Regions from separate parts of the Eubacterium sp. An3 genome, predicted to be linked through region 3. Evidence: predicted binding sites of a transcription regulator. Region 3 holds the regulator's gene; each other region holds the start of a gene.
The links. Region 3 encodes Rex, which represses fermentation and respiration genes when NADH is low (regulators of the CRP and FNR family bind a similar motif). Its sites were predicted from a motif close to ATTGTTAANNNNTTAACAAT; they were not measured.

Region 1: B5F87_RS06425 (NAD(P)H-dependent oxidoreductase subunit E) is a predicted target of Rex. The motif match lies at 2,867-2,886, and genes of this name have one in related genera.
Region 2: gap (type I glyceraldehyde-3-phosphate dehydrogenase) is a predicted target of Rex. The motif match lies at 5,730-5,749, and genes of this name have one in related genera.

What each region holds. Positions count from the first base shown of each region.
Region 1 covers NZ_NFIR01000004.1:197,978-208,322, forward strand. The annotation lists gene B5F87_RS06415 ([FeFe] hydrogenase, group A) at 1-324, opposite strand, end outside; gene B5F87_RS06420 (NADH-quinone oxidoreductase subunit NuoF) at 339-2,222, opposite strand; gene B5F87_RS06425 (NAD(P)H-dependent oxidoreductase subunit E) at 2,247-2,723, opposite strand; gene B5F87_RS06430 (hypothetical protein) at 3,079-3,546, shown strand; gene B5F87_RS06435 (diaminopimelate decarboxylase) at 3,740-4,993, opposite strand; gene B5F87_RS06440 (TrmB family transcriptional regulator) at 5,049-5,831, opposite strand; gene B5F87_RS06445 (BMC domain-containing protein) at 5,948-6,352, shown strand; gene B5F87_RS06450 (Hsp20/alpha crystallin family protein) at 6,515-6,949, opposite strand; gene B5F87_RS06455 (J domain-containing protein) at 7,149-8,222, opposite strand; gene B5F87_RS06460 (50S ribosomal protein L25) at 8,287-8,871, opposite strand; gene B5F87_RS06465 (Hsp20/alpha crystallin family protein) at 8,962-9,426, opposite strand; gene B5F87_RS06470 (SWIM zinc finger family protein) at 9,748-10,345, opposite strand, start outside.
Region 2 covers NZ_NFIR01000009.1:76,473-86,817, forward strand. The annotation lists gene B5F87_RS09590 (methionyl aminopeptidase) at 1-695, opposite strand, end outside; gene gpmI (2,3-bisphosphoglycerate-independent phosphoglycerate mutase) at 838-2,382, opposite strand; gene tpiA (triose-phosphate isomerase) at 2,551-3,303, opposite strand; gene B5F87_RS09605 (phosphoglycerate kinase) at 3,332-4,522, opposite strand; gene gap (type I glyceraldehyde-3-phosphate dehydrogenase) at 4,628-5,644, opposite strand; gene B5F87_RS09615 (histidinol-phosphatase HisJ family protein) at 5,892-6,710, shown strand; gene B5F87_RS09620 (GldG family protein) at 6,707-8,215, opposite strand; gene B5F87_RS09625 (ABC transporter permease) at 8,228-9,094, opposite strand; gene B5F87_RS09630 (ABC transporter ATP-binding protein) at 9,091-10,044, opposite strand.
Region 3 covers NZ_NFIR01000011.1:81,117-91,461, reverse strand. The annotation lists gene B5F87_RS10815 (NAD(P)H-hydrate dehydratase) at 1-1,373, opposite strand, end outside; gene B5F87_RS10810 (redox-sensing transcriptional repressor Rex) at 1,485-2,147, opposite strand; gene B5F87_RS10805 (ABC-F family ATP-binding cassette domain-containing protein) at 2,434-4,362, shown strand; gene plsY (glycerol-3-phosphate 1-O-acyltransferase PlsY) at 4,840-5,478, opposite strand; gene der (ribosome biogenesis GTPase Der) at 5,478-6,800, opposite strand; gene B5F87_RS10790 (DUF512 domain-containing protein) at 6,844-8,157, opposite strand; gene pgeF (peptidoglycan editing factor PgeF) at 8,177-9,028, opposite strand; gene B5F87_RS10780 (YraN family protein) at 9,080-9,451, opposite strand; gene B5F87_RS10775 (ribonuclease HII) at 9,513-10,274, opposite strand; gene lepB (signal peptidase I) at 10,312-10,345, opposite strand, start outside.

The DNA.
Region 1 (10,345 bases), on a different contig from region 3:
CAGGGTACAGACGCCGTTCTTCTTACAAGTGGTACAATCCCGGCAATGTGAAGACAAAAGCAGCTCAAGTATCATTTTTCTGTGATGCTGCAGCCGCGGCGTATTTGTATAGATCACCATTCCGTCCCTTGGCACCTCGGAACAGGAGGCAAAGATCTTGCCCCGGTCATCCTCCACCACGCACATGCGACAGGCGCCGTAGGTGGACAATTCCGAATGATAACAGAAGGTAGGAAGATCAATACCGGATTTACGGATGACAGAAAGTACATTTTTCTCGTCATCAAAAGCAACTTTTCGATTGTTGATGGTCATATATTTCATAGTCTCTCAGCCTCCTACGCTTCAATGTGGATGGCTCCAAATGCACAGGCACTCTCGCAGGCGCCGCACTTGATACATCTGGAATTATCGATCACATATGGTTCCTTAATCTTTCCGCTGATAGCGCCCACCGGACAGTTTCTCGCACACTTGGAACAGCCCTTGCACCGGGTTGGACTGATGACGAACCGCCGCAGCGCCGTACAGTTCTTCGCCGCACATTTCTTATCCACCACATGCTGCACATACTCATCCCGGAACAATTTCAGCGTACTCATCACCGGCAGCGCCGCGCTCTTTCCAAGACCGCACAGAGCGGTGTCTGTAATAGTCGTCGCCAGTTCTTCCAGCAGATCCAGATCTTCCAGCGTTCCATTTCCTGCCACGATCCGCTCTAGAATCTCCAGCATCCGCTTCGTACCCTCCCGGCACGGCACACATTTACCGCAGCTCTCATTCTGGGTAAAATTCATGAAGAATCTCGCCACCTCTACCATACATGTGTTGCTGTCCATGACAACGAGGCCGCCGGAACCGATCATAGCGCCCATCTTTTTCAGAGAATCAAAGTCCAGACTCACATCAAGATGCGGGGTGATGAGACAGCCGCCGGACGGCCCGCCGATCTGCACCGCCTTAAATTCCGCATCTCCCTTGATGCCGCCGCCGATATCAAAGATAACTTCCTTCAGTGTCGTTCCCATCGGCACTTCAATGAGACCGGTGTTCTTCACACTTCCGGTCAGGGCAAACGCCTTGGTTCCCGGACTCTTCTCCGGCCCGATGGTCTTGTACCAGGCCGCTCCATTGGTAATGATCATCGGCACATTGGCAAAGGTCTCCACGTTATTGAGTACCGTCGGTTTCGCGAAAAGCCCCTGCTCCACAGTCCGCGGCGGCTTCACTCTAGGCATGCCCCGCTTTCCTTCAATAGATGCGGTCAGCGCGCTTCCCTCGCCGCAGACAAAGGCTCCCGCACCCCGGTTAATATGTAAATGAAATGAAAAGTCTGTTCCTAAAATATTGTCCCCCAGAAGCCCCTTTTCTTCTGCCTGCTGGATAGCCAGCTTCAGACGGCTGATGGCCAGCGGATACTCTGCGCGCACATAAATATATCCTTCCTGAGCGCCGACAGCGTACGCCGCGATCATCATACCCTCGATCATCTTGTGCGGATCGCCCTCCATGATACTTCTGTCCATGAAGGCTCCCGGGTCTCCCTCGTCGCCGTTACAGACAACGTAACGAATCTTCTCTTTCTGTCCGGCCACCTGCTTCCATTTGTAACCGGTCTGGAAGCCTCCGCCTCCGCGGCCCCTCAGATTGGAATCCATAATTTCCTGCACGACTTCCTCCGGCGTCATGTCAAACAACGCCTTGGCAAACGCCTGGTAGCCGCCGCAGGCAATGTATTCCTCGATATGTTCCGCATCAATATGCCCGCAGTTTTTCAGTACCAGACGGGTCTGTTTCTTATAGAAAGGAATCTCCTCCTGTTTCTGATATTCAATGCCGTCCTGTTTGTAGAGGAGATGACGTATCACATCTCCTTTTTTGATGGTTCTCTCAAAAATAGCCTCACAGTCATCCACGGACACCTTCGTATATAAGATACCCATCGGCTCAATACGCATCAGCGGGCCCATCTCACAAAATCCGTGACATCCGCTCTTCTTCACCGTCACCGGGCCATTTCCATGGGCAATCTCCGGACCAAATTCCACAGACACATCCGGATATCCTTTGACAAGCTCGCACATTTTCTCATAAATCTGCCCGGAACCGCCGGCCAGACATCCCGTTCCGGCACAGATCAATATTCTGCATTTGCTGACCCCAATCACCTGCTTCGCGTATTCTTCCAGCTGATTAAGCGCTTCTCTGTTCTCAATCCTCATTTTTTAATCTCCTTTATACCTGACCTAACCTTCTGAACGCAGTTCCTGAATCAGCTCCGCCGCCGCATCCGGCGTCATGGCCGGATACACCTTGTCATTTACTGTCAGCACCGGCGCAAGCCCGCAGGCGCCCAGGCACGAAACCGTCTCAATCGTGAACATCATATCGTCTGTCGTCACTTTCTCCTTGGAAAGCCCCAGCTCCGTATACAGTCTTTCCAGAATTGTCAGAGACTTCCGCACATGGCAGGCCGTACCGTCACAAACTTTGATAACATATTTTCCCTTCGGTTCAAAGGAAAAATTCTCATAAAAAGTTGCGACACTGTACGCTTTTGCATCAGTAATTCCGATTTTCCCTGCCACATAAGAAAGCAGTTCCGGCGGAAGATAACGGTACTCACTCTGAATATCCTGTATAATAGGAATCAGCGAGGATTCTCTCGCCCCGTGGGACGCGATTATCTCATCCGTTTTGTCATAGTAACTTTGCTCCAGCATAAAACCCTCCTTTTGCTGTCCGACGACAGCTTGCTCTTTCAAGGTTAATATAGTTCTCTCAGCACCTCTTTGCTGTAGATTTCATATATACATGCATAATACACATCTATTATAGTGTAGAATTATACAAATTACAACAGGATTTTGTTATCATATTAACAAACTGCAGTATTTCTGCCTTTTTACATAAATCTCAGTATTTTTTTTTGTGTTTTTTTAACAACAAATCTTTTATTATTATCATCTTAATACCATTCGTCTCTCCGAAAAGAAAATATATTAATATCTTATAGACATTTTTTAAGGTATATGTTATAGTACTCTTACCCACACAAAATGAAAGCGAGGTGATATAATGTCCGAACGGGAACTCTTGCAAATGATTTTATCCGAAGTACAAAACGCAAACACTGGCCTTAATGATGTCAAGTCCGAAATCGCCGACCTTAAAACCGATGTTAGTGCTCTGAAAACCGACGTAAGCGCTCTGAAAACTGACGTAAGCGCTCTGAAAATTGACGTAAGTGCTCTGAAAACCGACGTAAGTGCTCTGAAAACCGACGTAAGCGCTCTGAAAACTGACGTAAGCGCTCTGAAAACCGATGTTGACGATCTGAAACTCCGGACAGCATTAATTGAAACTACTCTGGAAAATGAAACAAACAGAAACATAAAAATAATTGCTGAAGGTCATACCGATTTATCACGCAAATTAGATCATGTACTGCAAATGGAAAGTGAAAAAGAAATGTTTCTGATCCGGTTCAATGTCCTGGAATCAGAAGTACAGAAAATGAAACAGCATTTTGACTCAATCGCATAATTTACTACCGACACCTAAAGTTACCATTTTGATAAATTATATTTCATAAACAAAAACGATAACCATAGAATCAGAATATATTCAGGGGAAAAATCTACTATCCGATTTTTCCCCTTTTGCGCAATACGCACCAATCGGAAGGGAACCAATTTTCCCTTCTGAAGGAGCATCCCAAAATCTTTACTCAATTATTCTAAAAATCAAATCCTTCAATCGTCGCGAAATAATCCTCCGGTGTCTCCGCACGACGGATCATTCTGGTGCTTCCATCCTCCTGCAGGAGAATCTCCGCACTTTTTAATTTGCCGTTATAATTATATCCCATGGCAAAACCGTGAGCGCCGGTATCGTGGATGACCAGCAGATCTCCCATATCAATCTTCGGCAGCTTACGGTCAATGGCAAATTTGTCATTATTCTCACAAAGAGAACCTACCACATCATAGGTATGATCACACGGCTCATTTTCCTTGCCCATAACCGTGATATGGTGATATGCGCCATACATGGCCGGACGCATCAGATTGCAGGCGCAGGCATCCACACCGATGTATTCCTTATAGGTATGTTTCTCATGAATGGCCTTTACCACCAGATGACCGTGCGGCCCAAGCATATAGCGGCCAAGTTCTGTGAATATCTTCACATCTCCCATTCCCGCCGGCACAAGAATCTCCTCATAAGCGGCGCGAACACCCTCGCCAATGGCGAAAATATCGTTTGGCTCCTTATCCGGTGTATAAGGGATACCGATTCCGCCGGAAAGATTAATAAACCCGATGTGCACATCAAGATTCTCTTTCAGCTCTACAGCCAGATTAAAGAGAATCGCCGCCAGCGTCGGATAGTATTCATTGGATACTGTATTGCTGGCCAGGAAGGAATGAATACCGAACTCTTTCACGCCCTCTCTCTTGAGTCGTTTAAACGCCTCAAAAATCTGCGGCTTAGTCATGCCGTATTTGGCGTCGCCCGGATTATCCATAATATCCGTCCCCAGAGAAAAGATTCCGCCCGGGTTAAAACGGCAGCAGATTCTCTCCGGAATACCGCAGGCTTCTTTCAGAAAATCAATATGAGTGATATCATCAAGGTTAATGATGGCACCCAGCTTCTTTGCCAGCACAAATTCCTCCGCCGGAGTCTCATTGGAAGAAAACATAATGGATTCTCCGTCCGCAAAACCGCAGCGGTCGCTCATCATAAGCTCTGTCAGAGAAGAGCAGTCCACGCCGCAGCCTTCCTCCTTGAGTATCTTTAAAATCGCCGGGGTCGGCGTTGCTTTCACCGCGAAATACTCCCGGAACCCTTCATTCCAGGAAAACGCCTTGTATAGATTCCGTGCCGTCTCCCGGATTCCTTTCTCATCATAAAGATGAAACGGCGTCGGATATTCTTTTACAATCTCCTCCAACTGCTCTTTTGTCACAAAAGGTTTTTTCTCCATCTTATCCTTATCCTTTCTGTCAATATTGCTTTATTTACCGTTCGAAATGAACATTTTACTGTTGTTTTATAACATTTAACTGAATCTCATTGGCCAGGGCGTCCTTCAGCAGCTGCACCAGATTGGGATTCGCGGAATACAGACACGCCGTGCGCGCCTCCTCTCCCAGCTCTCCGGTCAGGGCATAGCTGGAATCTGTGATCAGCCGGACAGAACTTCCTCTTTGCGCCGTGCAGTACATAATCGCGCCCGCAAGTTCACAGGACTCCTCCGTCAGCAGAACGACCTTCCTCCCTGCCTGAACCAGCTCATTAAGCTCACTTTCAAAAAGCGTCAGGGTAGCCGCCGAACCAAACAGATAGACCCTCTCCTTCGTCTGGCGCAGCATATTTCTGATCTTATCTTCCACATTCCTCCTGCCCCGGATGGTGACATAATGCTCCTCCTGGTGCATCTCTTTCGGAATCTTCTCCTCCAGCGTCTTCGCCGCCTCTTTCAGAAAATGTATCTTATTATCACAGAACTCCTGCACCGGCACCGCCTCATAGCGCACGGGCTGCTCCTCCAGAACATAAGCGGCGCCCTTGTCCACCAGCCCCGCCAGCGCCCCGTAGGCATTAGAACGGGAGATACCGGCTCTTTTTGCCGCCTCGTAGCCGCTCAGACATCCCTCTGTCAGCAAAAGCAGATAGACCTTCGCCTCCTGCCTGGTCAATCCGAACTGCTGCAGCAATACAATATTATCGGAAACTCTTCCATCTTCCAGCATATTTCCCGCCTCTTTTCCATACGTGGTACCAGTCGGTACTACTATATAATGCCGCGTTTTTTTTGTCAACTATTTCACCACAAAATAACCCCCTTTTTTCAAAAGGAATTCCATTGACACTTTGCAGGAAAATGTTAAGATAAAAATAAAAAATGACAGACTCTACGAAGAAACAGGTGACAGCAATGGGAAGAAAATGTATCGGGCTGATTGAGGCAAGAGGTCTTGCCGCCGCCATCCAGGCCGCGGACACCGCCGCAAAATCCGCCAACGTTAAATTATTAGGATATGAATACTCCGGGCACAGCGGTATGATCGTAGTCAAGATCGAAGGCACTGCCAGTGCGGTGGAGTCTGCCATGAAGGCCGCCGCCCTGTCTGTCGAAAAGATTCATGGCTCTTTTGCCATTGTAAATATGCTCGTTCAGAAATCAGCTCTGGACGAATCCGTATACAATAAGCTGATTCACAACGCTCAGACCGTAGGCGACCCGCTGCAGATTGCTTCCGGCAAACGCCCGCAGGGAACCAGCCGCCAGGCCAAATGGGTTGGTCACTGGGAACAGAAAGGCGCCTATATACGCGAATAGTCAGAAATGTAAGAAAAGTAATAACATAAATATAAATAAGCCGCCCGCCGGGCGGTTTTTGTTACCTCCGACGGACGGCTTCTCTGCAAAGAAAAGCTGTTAGGAATATCAAAATGTCACTGTTACGTTATAGTTTTCATCGCCGCTATGCCGCGGCATTTTTTATTGAATGGCAATGTATTTATTTTCTTCTACTTTTTTCGCCTCTTTTTTCGGAACTGCCAGCTTCAGAACACCATTCTCAAACTTAGCCTGAATATCTGCTTCTGTCACATTGTCGCCAACATAGAAACTCCTGCTCATAGTTCCTGCATAACGCTCTCTTCTGATATAAGCACCTTCTTCGTTCTTCGTATCATTATTTACATTTTTCACTGCCTGTACGGTCAGATAACCATCTTTCAGCTGTGCCTTCACATCTTCTTTCTGATAACCCGGAAGTTCAATGTCAAGTTCATATCCTTTATCTGTCTCCTTGACATCTGTCTTCATTACACTGCGGGAACTATTTCCATAAAAATCTCTGTCAAAAGACGGAAATGAAAAATCCATCCAGTCATCAAATAAATTTTCTCCAAAAATACTAGGCATCAACATAAATCATCGCTCCTTTTCCATTTAAAAAGTGGATACTCAGAATCCTCTTTTATATAGTGTATATCTATCTCTTATTTATTGTGTATCTATCTATATTAATTATTTATACATTATTCTGTGTATCTATGTGAACGCTTTAAAAGCTGTTATTTTTATCATATGCTGTCACGCTGTGCTTTCTTCCAGGCAGCTGCCATCATCACGCTGCGCTTCCTCTTCCGAAGCTGCTGCTTCCCGTTTTTTTACATGCCTGCTCAAATTCTTTGAGCTTACGCTGCGCCTCCCGGCTCAAATTGGTCGGCACCTGAATCTGTACGGTGACATACTGGTCGCCGCGCTCTGATGTTCTCCCCATCTTCACGACGCCCTTGCCGCGAAGCCTGATCTTCGTTCCTGACTGAGTTCCCGGACGAATCCTGCACACAACTCTTCCATCAATGGTCTGAACGGAAACCTCGCCGCCAAAGACCGCAGTGGTAAACGGTACATTTGCTGTGGTATAAACATCGGCTCCTTCCCGGTGAAATCCCGGCTTATCCTGTACATTTACTTTCAGGATCAAATCACCCGGTTCACCGCCGCCAGCACCCGGCTGTCCCTTGCCGCGAAGCCGGATACTCTTGCCGGACTCAATACCGGCAGGAATATTTACCTCGTAGGACTGTACACGCCCATCGCTGCCCTGCAGGCGAATCACCTTTTTGCCGCCGAAAGCCGCCTCATCAAATGTGACGTCCACGTCGGCATTCAAATCGGCTCCTTTTCCGGAATATCCACCACCAAAATGACTGCCGAATCCGGAACTTCCTCCGAAGTCTGTAAAACCGGAACTTCCATAGCCAGACCCACGCGAGCCCGTACCGTGAAAAGCTGCTCCGCCGAAGCCGCCGTTCTTAAAGGCCCCGCCGAACAGATCGCTGAAAAAATCATCCATGTTCATATTGCCATCGCCGGTGTGAAAATGAAACTCCTGGTATCCGTTCCCATTGTTCCGGCTGTAGCTGTAACCATTGCCGCCGGCGCCAAAACCTCCGGAACCGCCCTCCGAGAAAGCCGCATGCCCGAACTGATTGTACATTTTCCGTTTCTCCTCATCACTGAGGATATCGTAAGCCTCAGAAACTTCTTTAAACCTTTCCTCCGCATGCCTGTCATTGGGATTCGTATCCGGGTGATATTTCTTTGCCAACTTACGATACGCCTTCTTAATCTCGGCGGCGCTGGCATTCTTTGCAACGCCAAGCACTTCATAATAATCTCTTTTTGCTGCCATTTCATCACCTTCCTTTATCAATCAACAGAACACGCGGCCGCACAACGGCGTCTATCCGGCCCCTCTATTCTGCGTCTTCCTCCGCAGTCTCCTCAGCATCGGCTTCCTTCTTCACAGCCGTCACTGTCACGACCTGCGCCTCCGGATCAGAGAGAACGTCTACCGCTTCATTTTTAAAGATATCCAGATCTTTGACTCTCAAAATATCTCCGACCTTCATATCGCCGACATCAAGAATGATTTTCTCCACCAGATTCTCTGGCAATGCCCGGTACTCAATCTCTTCCAGCTGTTCCTGAACGACTCCGCCGTCCACCTTGTCTCTGTTCTCCAGAACAATCTCAGCGACAGACTGTACCTTCTGGTTCTTCACCAGAGCCTGAAATTCAATCTCCTCCACAATATTATCGAGGGCATTATAATGAATCTCTTTAATCAGTACATTGTGCGTCTCTCCGTCAACCTCCAGAAGAATCTGACTTCCTTTGCTGTTATCCTTCAAAATGTGATTCACATCTTTTTTATCCATCTTCACGGGAATAGAACCTTCAATATCCTTTCCACATACATTTCCCGTCACAAAGCCTTCTCTTCTCAACCGCCGGGCCTTCACACTCATATCTCTTTTTTCCGCTTTTAAAACATCCATCTCTGATACCTCCACTATCTGCGTCAAAGCTTGAATTCCGGGCGGCTCCATAAGCCGCCCGCACCGCATTTCATAATTTAATTAATGAAATTATCCTTCAATATTAATGTATTTATTTTCTTCTACCACAGGTTTTGCTTCTTTTTTCGGAACAAACAGGTTCAAGATACCATGTTTAAACTCTGCCTTGATATCTTCCTGCGTTACATCTTCCCCTACGTAGAAGCTTCTCTGGCAGGCGCCGGCATAACGTTCTCTTCGAATATAACGTCCGGTCTCTTTCTCCTGCTCATCCTGATCGAGTCCTTTGGCTGCCTCAATAGTCAGATAACCATTCTCCAGAGAAACCTTAATCTCATCTTTCTTAAATCCCGGCAGGTCAACTTCAAGCTGATAGCCGTCCTTCATCTCTTTAATATCTGTCTTCATTAAATGATTAGCCTTCCGGCCATACAGCTTCTTCTGTGCTCTCTTCATATCTCTGTCATCATAGAACGGAAAATCATTAAAAAAGTCATCAAATAAATTTTCTCCAAAAATACTAGGCATCAACATAAATCATCGCTCCTTTTCCATTTGAAAAGTGGACACTCAGAATCCGCTTTTATACATTTATGAACCATCCGCTTCACAGCCGCCCACGGCATCATCACCATGCCGATTCCGGCTATTCCGCTTCAAGGTTCAACCATTACGTTTCCTGGAACTCCGGTTAGGAATTATCATGTACAGCTTCCTGTCTTTTTATCCCTCTTCCTTTGTTCTAGATGTAATATAACACTCATTATTAGCCATGTCAAGCATCGAGTGCTAATTATTTTGTGAAGATTTTGTGAACAAAAAAGCGTACTAATCTAATCATTCCATTTCACAATATCAAAATCCGGCCTTGCGAAGCTCATCCATCATAGCAGACCGCCTTTTATATCTCGTCCTCCAATCCTCTGCAATTTTCTCAGTCAGCTTTGCCCCTCCCGGATATCTCTTCACTTTTTTCATATAATGCATCAGTTCTCGGTAAGCATTTCGATTGGATGTAGTCTGCACCTTCTGTTTCACATATTCTGCATACATGTCTCTTACTTGCTCCGGAAACTCTTTTTTCAATATTTTCTCATAAATATCCAAATAAGAAATGTGACCATTCTGTCGAATCTCCTGCATCAAGCTTCCGTACATTTTCTCTTTTCTTAAAAACTCATACTTCATATGTTCCGGCAGTCCGGATTCCAGCAGCTTATTCTTATATTGCTCCCATTCCATCTCAGCACAACATTTTTTCAATTTGTAAATATAAATAAAATCCCTCTGCACACAATGAAACACCTGATAAAGCAATTCTTCTTTAAGAGCCGATAAATTTCCCGTCTTCTCATAAATCTCTATCAACCAACGGCTGTACTCTGCAGTCAGACGGGCATTCGCCTTATCCATCTTCTTACTTTCTTCTATGACATTTACCGCCTCTGTATAT
Region 2 (10,345 bases), on a different contig from region 3:
AGAAGCCCCGAGTCCGGAGTGCCGATGTGATTGATCCACGGATCCTCATGGAAATGCACGCCGCAGCCGTGTCCGCCAATCTCTCTCACGATAGTGTACCCGTTTTCTTCGGCATGTTTGTTGCACACGTAGCCCATGTCTCCCATGGTTCCCCACGGACGAACGGCCGCAAGAGCCAAATCCAGACATTCCTTGGTCACCCGCACCAGTTTTTTCTTCTCCTCAGAGACATCCCCAATGCAGAACATCCGGGAAGCGTCCCCGAAATATCCGTTATAGATAGTGGTACAGTCCACATTGACGATATCGCCGCTTTTTAACACCTGGTTTTCGCTTGGAATTCCATGGCATACCACATCGTCCACAGAGATGCAGACGCTCTTCGGGTAGCCCTGATAGTGAAGGCACGCCGGTATGCAACCCATCTTCCGGGTGTATTCCTCTATCCTTCTGTCAAGTTCCTCCGTGGTGACACCCTCCTTCACAAAAGGAGTGATATAATCAAGCACCATCGTATTTCTCTTGCCTGCTTCGCGGATTCCTTCTATCTGTTCCGGCGTCTTTATCATCTGATGATTCGGCACTTCATATCCGCGATTCTGAAAATCTTTGATCCTGTTGTCAAACGACATGTGACAGGATTTGTATTTTCTGCCGCTGCCGCACCAGCATTTATCATTTCTTCCAATTTTCAACTTTTCATACCTCCTGGCTGCAATTGCTTATGCACATTCTTATGCATTATAGCACCTTTTGTGCCAATAGGGAACCTTTGTTTTTTCCCAAGAAAGAAGCCCCGGACGTTTATCCGGGGCCTGTAAAAAACTTTTGCGGTTATTACTTCCTGATAAGCAGGGACTTTCCAGTCATTTCTTCCGGCTGCTTCATTCCCATCATCTCGATGAGCGTTGGAGCAATGTCTGCCAGACAGCCGCCCTCTCTCAAGGTATAATCCTTGTCATAATTTACGAGGATAAACGGCACCGGATTGGTGGTATGTGCAGTAAACGGCGCGCCTGTTTCATAATCTATAAGCTGTTCGCAGTTACCATGATCCGCGCAGATGAACATCTGTCCATCAACATCTTCGATGGCTTTTACCGCATTGCCAACACAGGTATCCACTGTTTCCACCGCTTTGATGGCAGCTGCTTCCACGCCGGTATGTCCGACCATATCCGGGTTGGCGAAGTTGATGATGATCACATCATATTTCTGTGAGCGGATGGCGTCCACCAGTTTTTCACCAACTTCCGGCGCACTCATCTCCGGCTGAAGATCGTAGGTGGCAACAGAAGGGGATTTTACAAGGATTCTGTCTTCACCCTCGTTCGGCACCTCGATTCCTCCGTTGAAGAAGAATGTTACATGGGCGTATTTCTCTGTCTCTGCAAGACGAAGCTGTTTTAATCCATTGGCTGCCAGGAATTCACCAAAAGTATTGGTAATTTCCACTTTGTGGAAAGCGATGATCTTGTTCGGGATAGTTGCGTCATATTCTGTGAAGCATACGTAAGTCATCGGGAAGTAACCGTTCTTTCTCTCAAATCCGTTAAATTCCGGATCACAGAGAGCACGGGTAATCTCTCTCGCACGGTCAGGACGGAAATTAAAGAAGATTACGGAGTCGTTCTCTTTCAGAGTTCCCACCGGTTTTCCGTCTTTTTCAATAACGGTCGGAAGAATAAATTCATCTGTCACATCGCCGGCATAAGAATCTGCCATAGCCTGTACCGGATCCGAAGCTTTCACGCCTTCACCGTATACGAGAGCTTCATAAGCTTTCTCCACACGCTCCCAGCGGGTATCTCTGTCCATGACATAGTAACGTCCCTCGATGGATGCGATCTGGCCGACGCCAATCTCTTCCATTTTTGCTACCAGTTCTTCCACGAAACCTTTACCGGATGTAGGGGCGGTATCTCGTCCGTCCATAAAGCAGTGTACGCACACATCAGTGAGTCCCTGTCTCTTAGCCAGCTCCAGCAGGCCGTAAAGATGGGTATTGTGGCTGTGTACGCCGCCGTCGGATAACAATCCGTAAAGATGCAGAGTGGAATTGTTCTTCTTGCAGTTTTCCACTGCGGCAAGGAACGCTTCATTCTCAAAGAAATCTCCATCCTCGATGGATTTAGTGATTCTTGTGAGCTCCTGGTAAACGATTCTTCCGGCGCCCATGTTCAGATGTCCTACCTCGGAGTTACCCATCTGTCCATCCGGAAGACCAACGGCAAGACCGCTGGCATTCCCCTTTACAAAAGGATACTGTTCCATAATGCGGTCGATATTTGGAGTCTTTGCCTCATAAACCGCATTTCCTTTCGGATTATCATTTAAGCCGAATCCGTCTAAAATCATTAACACTGTTGGTTTTTTACTCATATCAAAATCTCCTGTAAAATAAAATTGTTCTGCGCTGGCGGGGCAGCTGTCCTCGCATATTTTGTACATTTCTTTCCGGCAGCCGCACAAAGCGCAAAAATCAGGGCTGCCGCCAGTATCCGGGAAAAACTTCCCCGGATATCCATGCAACAGCCCCCAAAACATCAATTATTTATTATAATTTACAATTTTACCAAAATCAGCTTTCAGAGAAGCTCCGCCAACCAGACCGCCGTCAATATCTGCCTGTGCAAATAATTCCGGAGCTGTGTTGCCATTTACGCTTCCGCCGTACTGGATACGGATTGCTGCTGCTGTGGCATCATCGTAAATCTCAGCGATGCATGCACGGATTGCAGCGCAGACTTCCTGTGCCTGTTCTGTGGTAGCTGTCTTGCCTGTGCCGATGGCCCAGATTGGCTCGTAAGCGATTACGGCTGTCTTTGCCTGATCAGCGGTAACACCATAGAAGCCTTCTTTTACCTGCTGACGTACAAAGTCAACGGTAACGCCCTGTTCTCTCTGTTCCAGAGACTCGCCGCAGCACATGATCGGAGTGATACCATGCTCGAAAGCCTTTAATACTTTCTTATTTACATCCTGATTGGTCTCTCCGAAGTATTCTCTTCTCTCGGAATGTCCGAGAACTACATATTTCACTCCGGCGTCAACCAGCATAGCCGGGGAAATCTCGCCCGTATATGCGCCGCTTTCTTCATAATACATGTTTTCTGCGCCGATTGCAATATTGGAATCTTTGGCAGCTTCTACCGCCGGGATAATATCGATGGCCGGTACACAGAACACAACATCTACGTCGTCATTGGCGCAGAGCGGTTTTAACATATTGACAAGCTCAACTGCCTCGCTAGGAGTTTTGTTCATTTTCCAGTTACCGGCAATAATTTTTTTACGCATAATATTTCCTCTTTTCTTATTTCGAATACAATTATTTATCGTTTGCTGCCGCAACACCAGGAAGCTCTTTGCCCTCCAGGAATTCCAGAGAAGCGCCGCCGCCTGTGGAGATATGTGTCATCTTGTCGCCAAATCCAAGCTGGTTAACAGCTGCCGCGGAATCTCCTCCGCCGATAATGGTAACAGCATTGATATCAGCCAGCGCTTCCGCCACTGCGATAGTTCCCTTTGCAAAGTTCGGCATCTCGAATACGCCCATCGGTCCGTTCCATACGACAGTTTTCGCAGATTTCACTGCATCTGCAAAAATCTCTCTTGTCTTAGGTCCGATATCCATACCCATTTCATCTGCGTCCATGCTTCCCTCAACCACGCGGCTTGGGGCATCATTACTGAAATCTTTTGCCACAACGGTGTCAACCGGCAGTAATAAGTTCACACCTTTGTCTGCTGCTTTCTTGATCATATCGTTGGCGTAATCAAGATAATCAGCCTCCAGTAAGGACTTACCAACTTCTTTGCCCTGTGCTTTTGCAAATGTATAAGCCATGCCGCCGCCGATGATCAGAGTGTCAACCTTATCAAGAAGGTTGTTGATAACGGAAATCTTGGAGGAAACTTTTGCTCCGCCCAGGATGGCAACAAAAGGTCTTTCCGGATTATTTACTGCATTGCCGAGGAAATCGATCTCTTTCTGCATTAAGTATCCGACAACAGCCGTATCAACATATTTGGTAACACCGACGTTGGAGCAGTGCGCTCTGTGAGCGGTACCAAAAGCATCGTTTACAAATACGTCGCAGAGAGAAGCCAGATCTTTGGAGAAAGCATCTTCATTCTTGGTCTCTTCTGCACGATAACGGGTATTCTCTAATAATACAACGTCTCCGTCGTTCATTGCTTCCACTGCTGCTTTTGCGTTTGGTCCGACAACTTCCGGATCAGCAGCAAACTTCACTTCCTGTCCCAGAAGCTCGGATAAACGTACAGCTACAGGAGCAAGGGATAATTCCGGTTTCGGCTCTCCCTTCGGTTTGCCCAGATGGGAGCAAAGAATCACTTTGCCGCCGTCAGCAATTAACTTTTTGATGGTTGGCAATGCAGCAACCAGACGGTTTTCATCTGTGATCTTTCCATCCTGCAGAGGTACGTTGAAGTCACAGCGAACCAGAACTCTTAAACCTTTTACATTGATATCATCAACTGATTTTTTATTCAGCATGGGTGTAATCTCCTCTCGTTAAACAATATTGAAAACAAACAGGGCCCGGTCCAACAGACCGGACCCATGTCTGGATCTTATATAATCAATTATGATCGTCTTAAATTATGCTAATTCAGCAAAGTATTTGATTGTACGAACCATCTGAGATGTGTAGCTGTTCTCATTGTCATACCATGAAACAACCTGTACTTCGTATAAATCATCAGAGATCTTGCAAACCATTGTCTGAGTAGCATCGAATAAGGAACCGTATCTCATTCCTACGATATCGGAGGAAACGATTTCGTCTTCGTTGTAACCGAAGGACTCATTAGCTGCTGCTTTCATAGCTGCGTTGATGCCTTCTACTGTTACGTCTGTTCCTTTAACAACTGCTGTCAGGATTGTTGTGGATCCTGTAGGAGTAGGAACACGCTGAGCGGAACCGATTAATTTACCATTTAACTCTGGGATAACCAGTCCGATTGCTTTTGCTGCACCAGTGCTGTTAGGAACGATGTTCACTGCTGCTGCACGGGAACGTCTCTTATCGCCTTTTCTCTGTGGTCCGTCAAGTGTCATCTGGTCGCCTGTGTAAGCGTGGATTGTACACATGATACCACTCTGGATAGGAGCGTATTTATTTAAAGCGTCTGCCATAGGTGCAAGACAGTTTGTTGTACAGGAAGCTGCGGAAATGATAGTATCGTCAGCTTTCAGTGTCTCGTGATTTGTGTTGTAAACAACTGTAGGAAGGTCATTTCCAGCTGGAGCGGAGATAACAACCTTTTTAGCGCCGGCATTGATATGAGCCTGAGCTTTTGCTTTGCTTGTGTAGAAACCGGAGCACTCTAATACAACGTCAACACCGATCTCTCCCCATGGGCAATCATTTGCATCCGGGAATTTGTAGATTTTGATTTCCTGTCCGTCAACTGTGATGGAGTCTTCTCCGTAGGAAACCTTGTCAGCTAATTCGTATCTTCCCTGTGAAGAATCGTATTTTAACAGGTGAGCAAGCATCTCAGGACTTGTTAAGTCATTGATAGCTACTACTTCGTAACCTTCTGCTCCAAACATCTGTCTGAAAGCAAGACGACCAATACGACCAAAACCGTTAATTGCTACTTTTACTGCCATGATAATTCCTCCTAAGTTTTTAGAAATTGTTAAAAATCCAGGAATATGGACTTCTTGTCCACATCCTATAAAAGAATTGACTCACTATGTCAAATCCTTAACTATTTTACCTAATTTATGGTATTTTTTCAAGTAAAAATTTGCATAAAAAAAAGAAAAATATTATCACTGATTTTATGCTATTATTATATAGTAACCGGCAAATCCAATATTATTCATAAATAATATCCATGAAAGGAGTATCTTAATGCTGATAAGCGACACACATTTGCACAGTTTTTTTTCCTCAGATTCCGAGGCTTCCATGGAAGACATGGTGTTACAGGGCATTTCCCTCGGTCTGCGCACCCTCTGCTTCACAGAACACTATGATTATGATTTTCCCGTTACCGAGGACGGCCTGGACTTTCAGCTGGATTTCGGAGCCTACTATACTATGTTTCTCCGGCTGAAAGAAAAATATGCATCGCAGATCGAACTGCTCCACGGCATCGAGCTCGGCGTACAAAAACACGCGGGTCCGGCTCTCATTAATTTTTACAGCAAAATAGGCGGCCGCTTTGATTTCATCATCAACTCCTGCCATCTGGTGGACGGCGTCGATCCTTATGATGCGGTCTTTTTTGAAACGCACACGCCGGAAGAAGGCTTGCGCCGGTATTTTGAAAGCACGCTGGACAATCTGAAAGTATACCCGTTCTTCCAGACCGCCGGCCATCTGGATTATATCAGCCGCTATATCCCTGAACCACGTCCGGAATTTCATTATGGGGATTACGCGGATATCCTGGATGAGATCCTCCGCTATCTTATCCACAACGGAAAAGGGCTTGAGGTAAATACCGCCGGCCTGAAGAAGGGGCTGCCGTGGCCGAATCCTCACATGGAGATCTTAAAGCGCTACCGCGATCTCGGAGGCGAGATCATCACTATCGGCAGCGATGCCCACCGCCCGGAAGACATGGCCTACGCTTTTGACCGGCTGCCAGAGATTTTGTCCGAGGCAGGATTCCGGTATTACGCCCTGTACCGGGAACAGCAGCCGGAATTTATTCCGATAAATTAAAGTCTTCTTCTGCGCACTGCCATCACAATGCCTGCTGCCAGCAGCAGCAACGGCAGAACAAATACGCAGCCAACAAGCGTTACTTTCTGGCTGAAAGCCGGAACAATGGCTGTGTCAGTGGACAGATCTTTGGCTCGTATGGAGATTTTACTTTCCTGCTGACTGAGATAATTCACACCATTTAACACAAAATCTGTGTTGGCTCCGCCTACTGCATAATCAATGGATGTTTCCAGCATGTTGCTGCAGCCGGTCACAATGAGCCTGCCGCCGTTATCATCGGAAACTGCCATGGCGATGGAGAACGGCCCGTCGATGTCACCTTCTTCTTTTTCAATGGTGGAGCTGTTGGTATCCACTTTGGAGTACGCACCATCGCTGGTAGTCAGCAGGGAAGTTACGGTATAAGTCGTATCCTCACTGGTTTCTTCGCTGGTTTCCTCACTGGTATCCTCGCTGGTTTCCTCTTCCGCATCATCCGCTGACAGATCCGTAAGTCCTTTGGCGCTCGGGGCAAGAATATAAATATTACTGTCATACTGTGCCTCCGTCACGTCAGAATCCTGAATCTCCGGCAGAAGGTAAATCGGATACTGGGTGTACATGTTGGCGTCTGTTTCAACCACTACGCCCGGTTCCACACCGATGTTGTATTCTTCCAGCAGAGAATAAAGCTGTGGAAGATCTTCCACGCTGGCGTCAAGAAACACATACATTTTCCCGCCGTTATCCATATAGGTCTTGATCTGATTCTTCTCATCTTCCGTAATGTCAGTCTGCGCGCCGTTAATAAGAAGAATCTCGCAGTCTTCCGGCACAGAGCCTGCTGAAAGAAGATTCAGCGTCTCAACCGCATAGTTGTCTCCCTCAAAGCTGCTTATCACATCGGAGGAAAGATCCTGTTCCGAATGGCCGCTCAGGGTGTAGACTACCGGCGTTTCATCAGAAATAACATAATTAATAGCTTCTGTCAGCAGTTTTTCTACCTGAAGCTCACTGGCGGAATACGAATACCCGCTGTCATAGCTATAGGTGATAAAATCATCGGAAGAAATGTACCGGTTTTTATCTCCGCAGACTACGATCACGCTGTCATTGCTGACTTCCTCGGTATCTTCCACATAATCCTGAGTGAAATTCGGATAAAGTTCCGGATCTCTGTACTCAATCTTTATATTAGAAGATAATTTTTTATACTCATTAAAAATCTTTTTGTAAGCGCCGTTGACATCGGATTCTGAATTGATAACATAGAACGTCACTTCCTGATCAAGCGCTTTCACAATACTTTTGGTCTGATCAGACAGAGAATAAATCTGGTTAGATGTCACATCAATGCTGAAATCCTTCCATGTGATCAGCGCATTGGCTCCCACGGCGATAATAAGCACCAGCACCACGGCCACCGCAGAAAACAGTCCCTTCTTAAAATGCCGGTTTTTAAAAATCTGCCGGCCGCTGAACAGTTTTCCTTTTTTCTCTTTTTTCCAAAACTTCTTATTCATGTGCTGCTCCTCCTAATTCCATCTGCGTTTTTCAATCGTCTGGATGGACAGAAAAATGAATACCGCAATAAACGACAGGTAATATATGATCGAAGAGGCGTTTAAGATACCAGAGCAAAAATCATTAAACCGGTCCATAATGGAAAACCAGTCAATGATTTTTGACAGGCCGTTATCAAATAATTCCGGAGTCCGCCAGGCGAAAAGCCCAAGAACCGCCGCGCCGAGAACCATGGTGATCACTCCCGCCTTCCAGCTTTTTGTCTCCTCATAGAAAAACCAGGCCAGCAGAACAATGACTATTCCGCATACTATATACGTATATCTGGCTCTGCCCGGCACGATGTCCGAAAGATTCGGCAGCAGCATACAAAGAAGCACTACGCCAAAAGAAATTCCTGCCGCGATCATCTGACTTTCCGTGATAGAGGAAATGAACAGCCCGATGGCAAGAAGGCTGGCTCCCACCAGAAAATATCCCAGCCCTCCTGTCAGCACTGTCAGCCAGTTCACATCCCCGTACATGCTGAGGACAGCAGCCTGCAAAAATGTGATAACCACAGCTCCAAGAAGGAGTGTAAGCACAGCCAGATACTTTCCGAGTATGATCCCTGTTACCCTGACCGGACTGGTGAGCAACAACTGATCCGTCTTCTGTTTACGTTCCTCCGCCATGAGGCGCATGGTAAGTATCGGCACAATAATGATAAAGATAATAGTTATATTTGAATAAATGTTCGCCGCATAATCCGTATATCCGTACGACATGCATATCACGGAGAAATATACGCCGGAAATGGCGAGAAACAGCGCCAGGAACAGATAGGCGGATAATGAATGGAAATATGATTTCATTTCTTTTATATAGATTGCTCTCATGATTCTTCTTCCTCTCCTTCCTTGCCGGTCAATTTCAGGAACACTTCTTCAAGACTTAAGGTCTCCGTCTCCATCTTGACTATCGGCAGCTTTTTATCTGCAAATTCAAAAAAGAGCGCGTCTCTTACATCTTCTTTTACACTGGTTTCCGCCGTCACATCCAGAACGCCTTCATTTTCTCCGGTAACAGTATACGAAGCAATATATTCTGACTCCTCCAGAGCCTGTTCGATCAATTCTTTTTCTCCTTTGACAGACAGAAGGATCCGGTTTTTATCCGCAAAATGCTCCGACAGATTTTCCGGCGTATCTTCCGCCACGAGAAGACCTTTGTCAATGATCAGCACATAATCGCAGATGGCGTTGACCTCCGACAAGATATGCGAACTCAATATGATCGTATGTTTTTCTCCCAGTTTTTTGATGAGGGCACGGATTTCAATAATCTGATTCGGGTCGAGTCCCACCGTAGGCTCATCAAGAATCAGAAGCGGAGGATTACCAATGAGCGCCTGAGCCAGTCCCACCCTCTGTTTATATCCTTTTGACAGGTTTTTAATGAGACGTCCCTTTACATCCGTGATCCTGACCGCTTCTTCCACCTCTGCAATGTTCTCCATTCTGTCCTTCTTTTTGCGTATGCCTTTTAAACTGCACACGAAATTCAAATATTCTTCTACCGTCATCTCTTCATAGATCGGCGGCATCTCCGGCAGATAACCGATGAGCTTCTTTGCCTTCAGCGGCTGCTCAAACATATCATACTCCCCGATCTTCACCTTTCCGGCTGTGGACGAAATGTATCCGGTCATGATGTTCATGGTCGTGGATTTACCAGCGCCATTGGGTCCGAGAAGTCCGACAATCTGTCCTTCTCCCACCGTAAAACTGATTCCCTTTACGGCGTGATGATTTCCATAATCTTTTACCAGATTTGTTACTTCAATCATAATCATCCTCCATTATTTTTTACGCAGTGCTTCCGGCGCCGACTCTGCTTATGCCATTCCATCGTGAGTTTTGCCCCATCGTGAGTTTTGCCGCAGCCTGCGATGATTTTGCTTCGTACATACTATGCAACATTTAAGATAATTTTGTGAACAATATGGCCTTTTCACATTTTTTTCACGATTTCCTTACAACAGGCTGTCAATTTTATTTCTCGTATACATTTTTATGCACTTTCACTTTCTTTTTTTAATTTTTATGCGCCGTTCTGATACATTTTCCGGCGTCCACGCCTTTTTTTCT
Region 3 (10,345 bases):
TCCAGGGCGGAAAGTCCTCCTGCCAGCAGACCGCAGATGATGCCGGTGAGCACGTCTCCGCTGCCTCCCGTCGACATACCGTTGTTACCGCTCATATTAATATATGTGGGAGCGCTGCCGTCAGACACAATGGTCCGGGCATCTTTCAGCACAAAAATATGACGCTGGTCAGCGTCTTCCTTCGCTGTTCCCATAAGATCATTCTTGATGTCCGCCACCGTCCTGCCCGTGAGCCGCTCCATTTCCTTAAGATGCGGCGTAAGAATCATCGGCGCGCCATAAGAATGGTAAAGCTCTCGTTCCTCTTTTTGCAATGCCGCCAATGTATTGATGCCGTCGGCGTCAATGACCAGCGGACAGCACCCCTGCGCCAGCACCGCAGACAGCAGCCGTCCGGTCAGTGCATTCTGCCCAAGTCCCGGCCCGATGCCCACCACACTGGCCCAGGCGAGGGCCTCCGGCAGCTTTTCCAAAGCTTCCTCTTCTGTCCGGTAGGTGGTCATAATGGCCTCAGGCACCCGGCTCTGGAGAATCTCCCGGTTCTCTTCACAGGTAAAGATCCGTACCAGGCCGCTGCCTGTCCGGTAAGCGGCAGACGCCGACAGACAGGCGGCTCCCGCCATGTTCTTCGCCCCCACAATGAGGAGCACCTTTCCGTATGTGCCTTTATTAGACCACGGGTGCCTCTTCGGAAGCCGGCACAGATCTTCCCGTGTATATGTCACAGTCTCCGGGCTGACGGCGTCCACCGCCTGTATCGGAAAGCCGATGTCCTTCACCACCACTTCCCCTGCCAGTGAAGCGCCGGGGTAAAGCGCCAGGCCTACTTTATTCAGGCCAAAAGTGATAGTCATATCTGCCTGAAAGCCATATCCCAGGATTCGTCCGCTGGATGCGTCCACGCCGGAAGGAATATCCACCGCGATCTTATATCCGTTCCGGCGGTTCACTTCTTCCAGCACTTCCCGCTGGATACCTGCCACCTCCCGCTTCACTCCCACGCCGAACACCGCGTCTACCCACAGGTCGCTGTCGGTCTCCGGCAAAGCTTCCAGGAAACATACGCCCAGATTCTCGAGAATCTTTCGCTGAATCTGATAAGATTCCGACGCCCGGCGGACACCGCCGATCTCAAAAATGCACACGTCATAGCCTATAGCGAGAAGCAGCCGTCCCAGCGCCAGCCCGTCTCCTCCGTTATTGCCCCGCTCCGCGATAATGGTGACGGACGCCGGAGCCGGAAAGCGTCGGACGATCTCTTCTTCCATGGCAAGAGCCGCCCTCTCCATAAGCACAATGCCCGGAATCCCCATGGTTTCAATACTATATGCGTCGATGCGCTGCATCTCATCTCCTGAACCTATATACTGCATAGTTTCCCTCCTCACACTATTGCCGCGGCGCACAAGCCGCTCTTATCCACATCCTTCATCTGCCTATAAAAAAGAAAGATGAAAAACCTCAGTCCTTCATCTTTCTGCCTGCTATTCATTTATGCTATGAATACGATAGGAAAGTGTCATAATACTTTCTGACAAATGCACATTTTCGACGATGACGTCCTCTGGTAAATTCAAATCCACCGGCGCAAAATTCCAAAACGCCTTCACACCCAGCTCAACCAGTTCTCTGGCTATCTTCGGCGCTTTGCTCCTTGGCAGAGTCAGTGCGGCGATCCGTACTTCATGTTTCGAAAGGAAATCCTCCAGCATGTCAATATCATAGACTTCCACGCCGCGCACGGTCATTCCCACCAGGCGGGGATTCACATCAAAAAGACCGATAATCTTAAAACTATTCTCTTCAAATTCCTGATTATTAGCCAGAGCTTGTCCTAAATTACCGGCACCCAGAATAATTACATTATTCGTTTTGTCAAGGCCAAGTATTTTCCCCATCTCATTATAGAGAAATTCCACATTATATCCATATCCCTGCTGACCAAATCCTCCAAAATTATTCAGGTCCTGTCGAATCTGTGAAGCGGTCACATTCATCTTCTGGCTCAGTTCTTTTGAGGAAATACGGACAACATCATTTTTCAATAAATCGCCGAGATACCGGTAATACCTTGGCAACCTCTTGATAACAGCAGGTGAAATCACTTTTTCATTGGCTGATCTCGCATTCACTTTCTTGTCTTCCATAGAATCCTTCCTTTGACAAAACTTTCGCATTCTATTTATTACACAGCAAATCAATTATACTCAGATTTTATTCATTTGTCAAACCAGTTTTTTCCCTTCCCTTATTTTTTCTTTCATGATAAAATAGCCAATGTTTGGTTTTTCGCCTTTTTCGCAGATTATAATAAGGAAGAGTTTTATCCTTTTTTCTGCGCGGACTGCACTTTTGTAAAAGATAAATATTTCACATTTTCTCTGAAAATTACGCTTTTAAAAATAAAACACACTGCATATACGGAGGTTTTTTATGATTTTAGCATGTCAAAAGATAACAAAAGCCTTTGGCGGCGATACAATTTTGAATAATATAAATTTTCTGATCAACGAGGGAGAAAAGGCCGCCCTGATCGGCATCAACGGCGCCGGAAAAACAACTCTTCTTAAAATCATCACCGGTGAGTATGAGGCGGACGGCGGCGAAGTGGTGCTGCAAAAGGGCGCTACCATGGGGTATCTGTCCCAGGTCATCGACGTGACTTCCCGCCGCACCATCTACGAAGAGATGCTGGACGCCAAAAAAGAGATCATCGACATGGAACAGAATATCCGCACTCTGGAACAGTCCATCAGCCGGCTTTCCGGAGAGGAACTGGAAAATGCCATGGAAAACTATTCCCGCCTGACAGAGCGTTTTGAAAAGGCTAACGGCTACGCCTGGAAAAGCGAGATCAACGGCGTCCTTAAAGGTCTCGGTTTCACCGAAGAAGAGTTCGATACTCCCATCCATACACTTTCCGGAGGACAGAAAACCCGTGTGGCTCTGAGCCGGATTCTTCTGACTCAGCCGGATATCATTCTTCTGGACGAGCCAACCAACCACCTGGACATGGACGCTATCCGCTGGCTGGAGACTTTCCTTGGCAACTACCGGGGCGCTGTACTCATCGTCTCCCACGACCGTTATTTTCTGGACCGGGTAGTTTCCAAGGTCATCGAGATCGAGGCCGGCGACAGCCAGACTTTCCTCGGCAATTACAGCCAGTATGCGGAGAAAAAGAAGGCGCAGCGGGACGCCCAGATGAAGCTTTACCTGAACCAGCAGCAGGAGATCAAACACCAGGAGGAAGTTATCACCAAACTGCGCTCCTTCAACCGTGAGAAATCCATCCGCCGCGCCGAGAGCCGGGAAAAAATGCTCGACAAAATGGAGCGGGTTGACAAGCCGGTGGTACTCAACAGCCGGATGCGCATTGCCCTGGAGCCGGAAGTGATGAGCGGCAACGATGTGCTCACCATCGAAAATCTCTCCAAATCCTTCGAGAACAAGCCGCTCTTCCGCAACCTGAATCTCTCCATCCAGCGTGGCGAGGTCGTCGGACTTCTGGGCGCCAACGGCACTGGAAAGACCACGCTCCTAAAGATCATCAACCGACACCTGCGTCCGGACGGCGGTAAGATTCATTACGGTGCGAAAGTATCCATCGGCTACTATGACCAGGAACAGCACGTGTTAAATGACGAGAAAACGATCTTCGACGAGATTTCCGACGCCTACCCGAAACTGACCAACACCCGCATCCGAAATGTGCTGGCTGCCTTCCTCTTTACCGGAGACCGGGTATTTCAGCAGATTGGGACGCTGAGCGGCGGCGAGAAGGGCCGGGTCTCTCTGGCTAAGCTGATGCTGTCAAACGCCAACTTCCTGATCCTCGACGAGCCGACCAACCACCTGGACATCCAGTCAAGAGAGATCCTGGAGGACGCCATCAACGCCTATGAGGGCACGGTTTTCTACGTGTCCCATGACCGGTACTTTATCAATCAGACTGCCACCCGAATCCTTGACCTGTCACCAGAGGGCATCGTCAACTACAAAGGTAATTACACCTACTATCTGGAACAGAAGGAAGCGGGAAACATTGCCGCGGACAGCGAGTCTGTGGCCAATCTGTCCACGGCAGAGACCACACCTGCCACATCCTCTTCCTCCAAAGAAGACTGGAAGAAATCCCGTGAGGAAGCTGCCAGACAGCGGAAGCGCGCCAACGAACTGAAAAAAACTGAGGCGGAAATCAGCCGCCTGGAAGAAGAAAATGAAGAGATCAAAAATGAGATGAACAATCCGGAGATTGCCAGCAACGTAAGCCGCCTCATGGAACTCTCCACCAAATACGAGGAGAACGAAGCAGCATTGCTGGAACTATATGATAAGTGGGAAGAATTGTCGGAAGACTAATGGGGATTTGTGAATCTTCAAGTATACCACACAGGCTATTTCAGAGAAGGCTGTGTTCAGATACCTGGAAATTCACAAATATACAACGTGATAAAATAAATGTTTCTGGAAAAACAGATGATGTTCTGACTGTTCACAGATGAATTCGCCTGATTTGGCCTTCAGCCGAAGAGTCAGCCACAAGGGTACAGATGCTGTCGATCTGGAACAGGCATTTTTTGTAATCTGAGTGATGCAGTCAGACAGAGATTTGCGGCATGATATCTCAATAGAAAAACACAGCGGGAAAGGTCGGCGACGACTGTGAGCGCAGGCGTCATGGAAAAGTTATCATGTATATTTCCGTAATCAGCCTGCCGAGGTGGAGGAGAAGAGCTTCCCGTCTGCGTTTTTTTATGGTGTGTACAGCATCGCAAATCTCGTCTGCTCATACATCCTCTGATAATCTCAAAACTCACAGTTCCAATCGACAAATCACTATTTCTTTACTTCCACCTTCTGTCCCAGCTTGCTTTCGGTGCCAGCCAGCAGGCGCTTGATATTGGCCCGGTGGCGGTAGATGGCAAATCCGGCGTAAAGAACGATCAGCACAAATAAATCCCATCGTCCCGGATAGAAGATAAGAATTTCTGCGATGAGCGCTGCCGAGAGCAGCGTGGACGCCAGAGAAACGTATCTTGTAGCAGCCACGACCACCACAAAAATCACCAGACAGCAAAGTCCCATTCTCCAGTCAAATCCCATCATGACTGCCGCTGAAGTGGCGATTCCCTTTCCTCCTTTAAAATGAAGGAAGAACGGGAAATCATGACCGAGAACCACTGCAAATCCCAGAACAAGCTGCAAAAGCTCTGAATTCAAATCCGGCACTGCCGGTCCGATGACCAGCTTCACGATGAGGACCGGAATCATACCCTTTAACGCATCCCCGAGAAATGTGATCAGCGCGCGGCTTTTGCCCAGAGTACGAAGCACATTGGTCGTCCCCGCGTTGCCGCTGCCGTACTGCCGGATATCCAGTCCGCAGATTCTGCCGACAAAATATCCGGTCTGGATACATCCCAAAAAATAACCCACAATAATAGCTGCTATAAAATACCCAATATGCCCTGTCATTATTTCTCCTTTCTTTCCCGGTAGATGAATTTGATTGGCGTTCCCCGGAAACCAAAAGTAGTACGAATCTGATTCTCAATGTACCTTGTATAGGAAAAATGCGTCAGATCCTTGTCGTTGATAAACATCACGAAGGTAGGCGGCTTCACCGAAACCTGCGTGATATAGTAAATACGGAGTCTCTTGCCCTTATCGGAAGGCGGCTGTTTCATGGCCATGGCCTCCGTGAGGATCTCATTTAACACGCCGGTCTGTACCCGAAGCGCACAGTTGGCGATAACCGCGTCAATGAGGTCAAAGAGCTTCGGAAGACGCTGCCCGGTCTTAGCCGACAGGAAAATAAGCTCCGCATACGGCATGTAGGAAAGCTTCTCCCAGATCTTCTCCGTAAACTCTTTCATGGTATGATTGTCCTTCTCGATCAGGTCCCATTTATTGACGGCAATGATCATACCTTTGCCGCGCTCGTGAGCGATACCTGCGATCTTCGCATCCTGCTCGGTGATGCCTTCCTCCGCGTCGATGATGAGCACTGCCACATCACAGCGCTCCACCGCGGTGACGGTACGGATGATACTGTATCGTTCCAGTTCTTCCTTTACCTTGCTCTTTCTGCGCAGACCCGCCGTGTCGATGAACACATACTCCTGTCCGTTTCTCGTCACGGTCGTGTCAATGGCATCTCTGGTTGTTCCGGCAATCGGGGAGACGATCACTCTGTCCTCGCCCAGCAGCTTGTTAATAATAGAAGACTTGCCGGCGTTCGGCTTACCAATAACGGCGATCTTCGGCCGCTCATCCTCTTCCTCCTCCGCTGCCGCGTCAGGAAAATGCTTCACCACCTCGTCAAGCATATCGCCAAGTCCCATTTTGCCCGCCGCAGAGATCGGAATCGGATCGCCGAGACCCAGGTTATAAAACTCATACACATCCGGCATGAACTTCTCAAAACTGTCCACTTTATTGACGATCAAAAGTACCGGACGTCCGGAACGCCGGAGCATATCCGCCACCTTGAAATCCGCATCCACAAGTCCCTGCCGTACATCGGTCAGGAACAAGATCACGTCGGCGGTCATAATAGCTGTCTCCGCCTGTTCCCGCATCTGGGAAAGAATGATATCTTTGGATTCCGGCTCAATGCCTCCCGTGTCGATCAGCGTAAACTGATAATTCAGCCAGGAAACATCAGCATAAATCCGGTCTCTGGTTACTCCGGGGGTATCTTCTACGATGGAAATCCTGCTTCCCGCCAGCGCATTGAATAATGTGGACTTGCCCACGTTGGGACGGCCCACCACTGCTACAACTGGTTTACTCATGTCTTACCTCCATTTTCCTATATTGGCCGTCTTCACAGCCCTTTTACATACTGATTATTTTATTTACAAAATCTTGTCCTTCTGATTGTATAATATTCACCGGCACTTGTAAAGCTTCGGAAAGCTCCGAAAGGCTCATATCATCAAGAAAAATGTCCTCATCGGCTTTCAGCACATTGCACGGAAGGAGAAGCTCGTCCCCCAGTTCCCGGCCGGCAAGCTGCTTTCTGATGTCCTGTCCGGTGAGAAGTCCCGTGACGGTGATCTGCTCGCCAAAAAATGTATTCTCAATGCAGTATACATGTATATGCACGTTCGGATACTTTTCCATCACCTGCGCGGCCAGCTTTTCGATGGTCGGATACGCAAGCTTCGCCGTGGCGACGGACACTGTTTTCTCCCGGTCATCTCCGGCAAGCTGCGTGAGGCTTTCCTCCACCTCGGAGATGAGCAGGCGCATCATGCCGACGCCGTTTTCCAGCTGCCCGAAGCCCTCGTAGTAATCCACAGGAGGAAACTCCTCCCCTGCCAGAATGAACCACTCATCGCTGGCGTGAACGAAGGACGTGCCGTTTTCTTCCAGAAAATGTTTCTGCCAGCCCTGGATCTGGGCAAGCACTTTTCCGGCGTCCTCCCGTGTGAAGGCGTCAAGCTTCGGAAGATCATCCCGGTACTTTGTCAGCCCCACCGGAACCACGGAAAGGCTCTCCATATATGGAAGAAACTCTCCCAGCTCCCGGATGGTCCTATCCAGTTCCTCTCCGTCGTTGATTCCTTTGCAGAGCACCACCTGGCTGTTCATGGGAATACCCGCCTCAGAAAAGCGGCGGATCTTTTCCAGCACATCTCCCGCAAAACGATTGTGAAGCATCCGGCAGCGAAGCTCCGGATTGGTGGTGTGAACAGAAATATTGATGGGAGCCAGATGATAGCGGATGACCCGCTCCACATCCTTTTCCTTCATGTTGGTGAGAGTGATATAATTGCCCTGCAGAAAGGACAGCCGCGAATCGTCGTCCTTAAAATACAGGGTATCTCTCATCCCCGGCGGCATCTGATCAATAAAGCAGAACATACATTTATTGCAGCAGGAATTATATTCATCCATCAGGAAGGATTCAAAGGCAAGACCCAGGTCTTCTTCTTCCTCTTTCTCTATCTCGAGCGTACATTCCTCATCGTCTCTGGTCAGAACTTCCACACTCAAAAATTCTTCTTCTATATAATATTGATAATCAAAAAAATCTTCTATCTCATGACCGTTGATGGCCCCGATCCGGTCCCCCGGCTCCAGTCCGCATTCCTCCGCAATGCTTCCCGGCTCCACCCCGGTGATAAGATGCCATTGTTTTTTCATAGTCGTTCTCCCTGCATTTTTATTCTGTTTCGGCGTCCAAACACATAAAACATCCCATATTTCCCCGCTTCCCGTGGCTGGCTCTGTGGGAAAAGAGCTTGTCATGGTTGCAGCAGGTGCAAAGATCGGTGACATCCAGATGTTCCGGCAGGATTCCCGCCTCCGTGAGAATGATCCGATTGGCTTCCCACAGATCAAGCTGATATTTACCCTGCCCTTTCTCATCAAAAAGCAGCGGAAACTGTTCCGGCCGGAATGCTTCCCGGAACGCCTGTGCCACATCCTCACTGACCTCATAACATTTCCTGCAGATGGACGGCCCGACAGCCGCGATGATATTCTCCGCCCGGCTGCCGTATTCCTTTTCCATGAAATGTACCATCTTCGCCCCGATGCGGGCGGCAGTTCCCCGCCATCCGGAATGAGCCATGGCTACAACTTTCTTTTGCGGATCATAAAATAACAGCGGCACACAGTCCGCGTAAGAGGTATAAAGCGGAACGTCCGCTTCATCGGTGGCAAGGCCGTCGATGCCAGGCGCCGTCTCCTTTGTAATACCCTCACCCCTGTTTGCCGCTGTCACTTTCCGAATCTTTGTCTCATGAACCTGCGCGGAAAACACAAGCTGTTCCTCCCGGAATCCGATGGCGTCCGCAATCCGGCGAAAGTTCTCCCGGACATTTTCTTCCCTGTCTCCTCTGGTAAAGGACAGATTCATAGTTCCCAGATACCCTTTGCTGACGCCTCCCATGCGGGTGGAAAATCCATGACGCACACCGGCGGCCGCCAGCTTTGGAAAGGTCAGATACACCACGCCATTTTTCTCGTTGATAATAGTTGAATGATTCTTATTGGCATAATTCCACTCCATGATTATCTCCTCATTCTTTTTCGCTATGTCTTCCGCTCCGTTACAGACTCTTCACATTCCCTGATACTCGAAGGCATTTTTTATCCAGCGGCAATAATATCCGCCGACAGTCTCCACGACCTCCACCACATCAAACCGCACCGGCTGACAGTCGTCCAGCCGGCGCTCCATGCGGAAATGATCGTACACCCGGCAGATTTTCCGCTGTTTCCTTACGTCCACAGCCTCGCAGGGATATCCCTGCCGGCCGCTTGTCCGTGTTTTTACTTCCACGATGAGCAGCGTATTTCCTGCTTGACCGATCAGGTCAATCTCACCCCACCGGCACTGATAATTATGTACCAGAATACGCACTCCCTGTTTTTTCAGAAAAGATGCCGCCGCGGTCTCTCCAGCGCGTCCCTGCTCTTTTCTGTTTTTCATTTATGCTCCTTTTTTGCAGCGTCCCCTCGCATGCATACTGCTAAATATTTTTTCAATTTTCTTACAGGATCGACTTCAGAAAACTTCTCCGATGCAGTGGGCAAGGTCCCATCCGGTGCAGCGCTTCGATATGTTCCTTTGAGCCGTAACCTTTATTGGACGCAAATCCGTAACCCGGATACATTTTATCATATTCTTCCATCATCCTGTCTCTATATACCTTTGCCACGATACTGGCCGCGCCGATGGAAATACTTCTGGCGTCGCCCTTTACAATGGCCACCTGCGGAATATCCACAGCCGGGATGGTCACCGCATCGTTTAACAGAAGAGACGGTTCCACAGACAGCGAGGCGATGGCCTTTCGCATAGCCTCGTAAGTGGCCTGCAGGATATTGATCTCATCAATCCTGTCCTGAGTGGACAGCCCGATGCCGACGGCAAGGGCCTTCTCCTGAATCTCCGCGGAGAGCTCCTCCCGCTTTTTGGCGGAAAGTTTCTTGGAATCATTGATATAGAGAATCCGGCAGTCTTTCGGCAGGATGACTGCTCCTGCCACCACCGGTCCCGCGAGAGGTCCTCTTCCCACCTCGTCGACACCGCAGATATAGGAGTAATCGCTGTACTTTTTCTCGAAAGAGCAAAGCTCCTCAATACGCACAAGCTCCGCCTCATACTTTTTCATCCGATTCTCCTGCGTCTTCAGAAAGTCCTGCACGCCCTTTCGGCTGTCATCCCGGTACAGATCCATGTACTCCGGAAGCTTCTCCGGAGGAATCTGTTTGAATTCTTCTTTTATCTCTCGTATGCTTTTTACAGCCATGAATCTTCCTCTTTTTATACGTACTGTAAGCCGAACCCTAATCCACCGTCCCGAATTCAGATAGCGGCCAG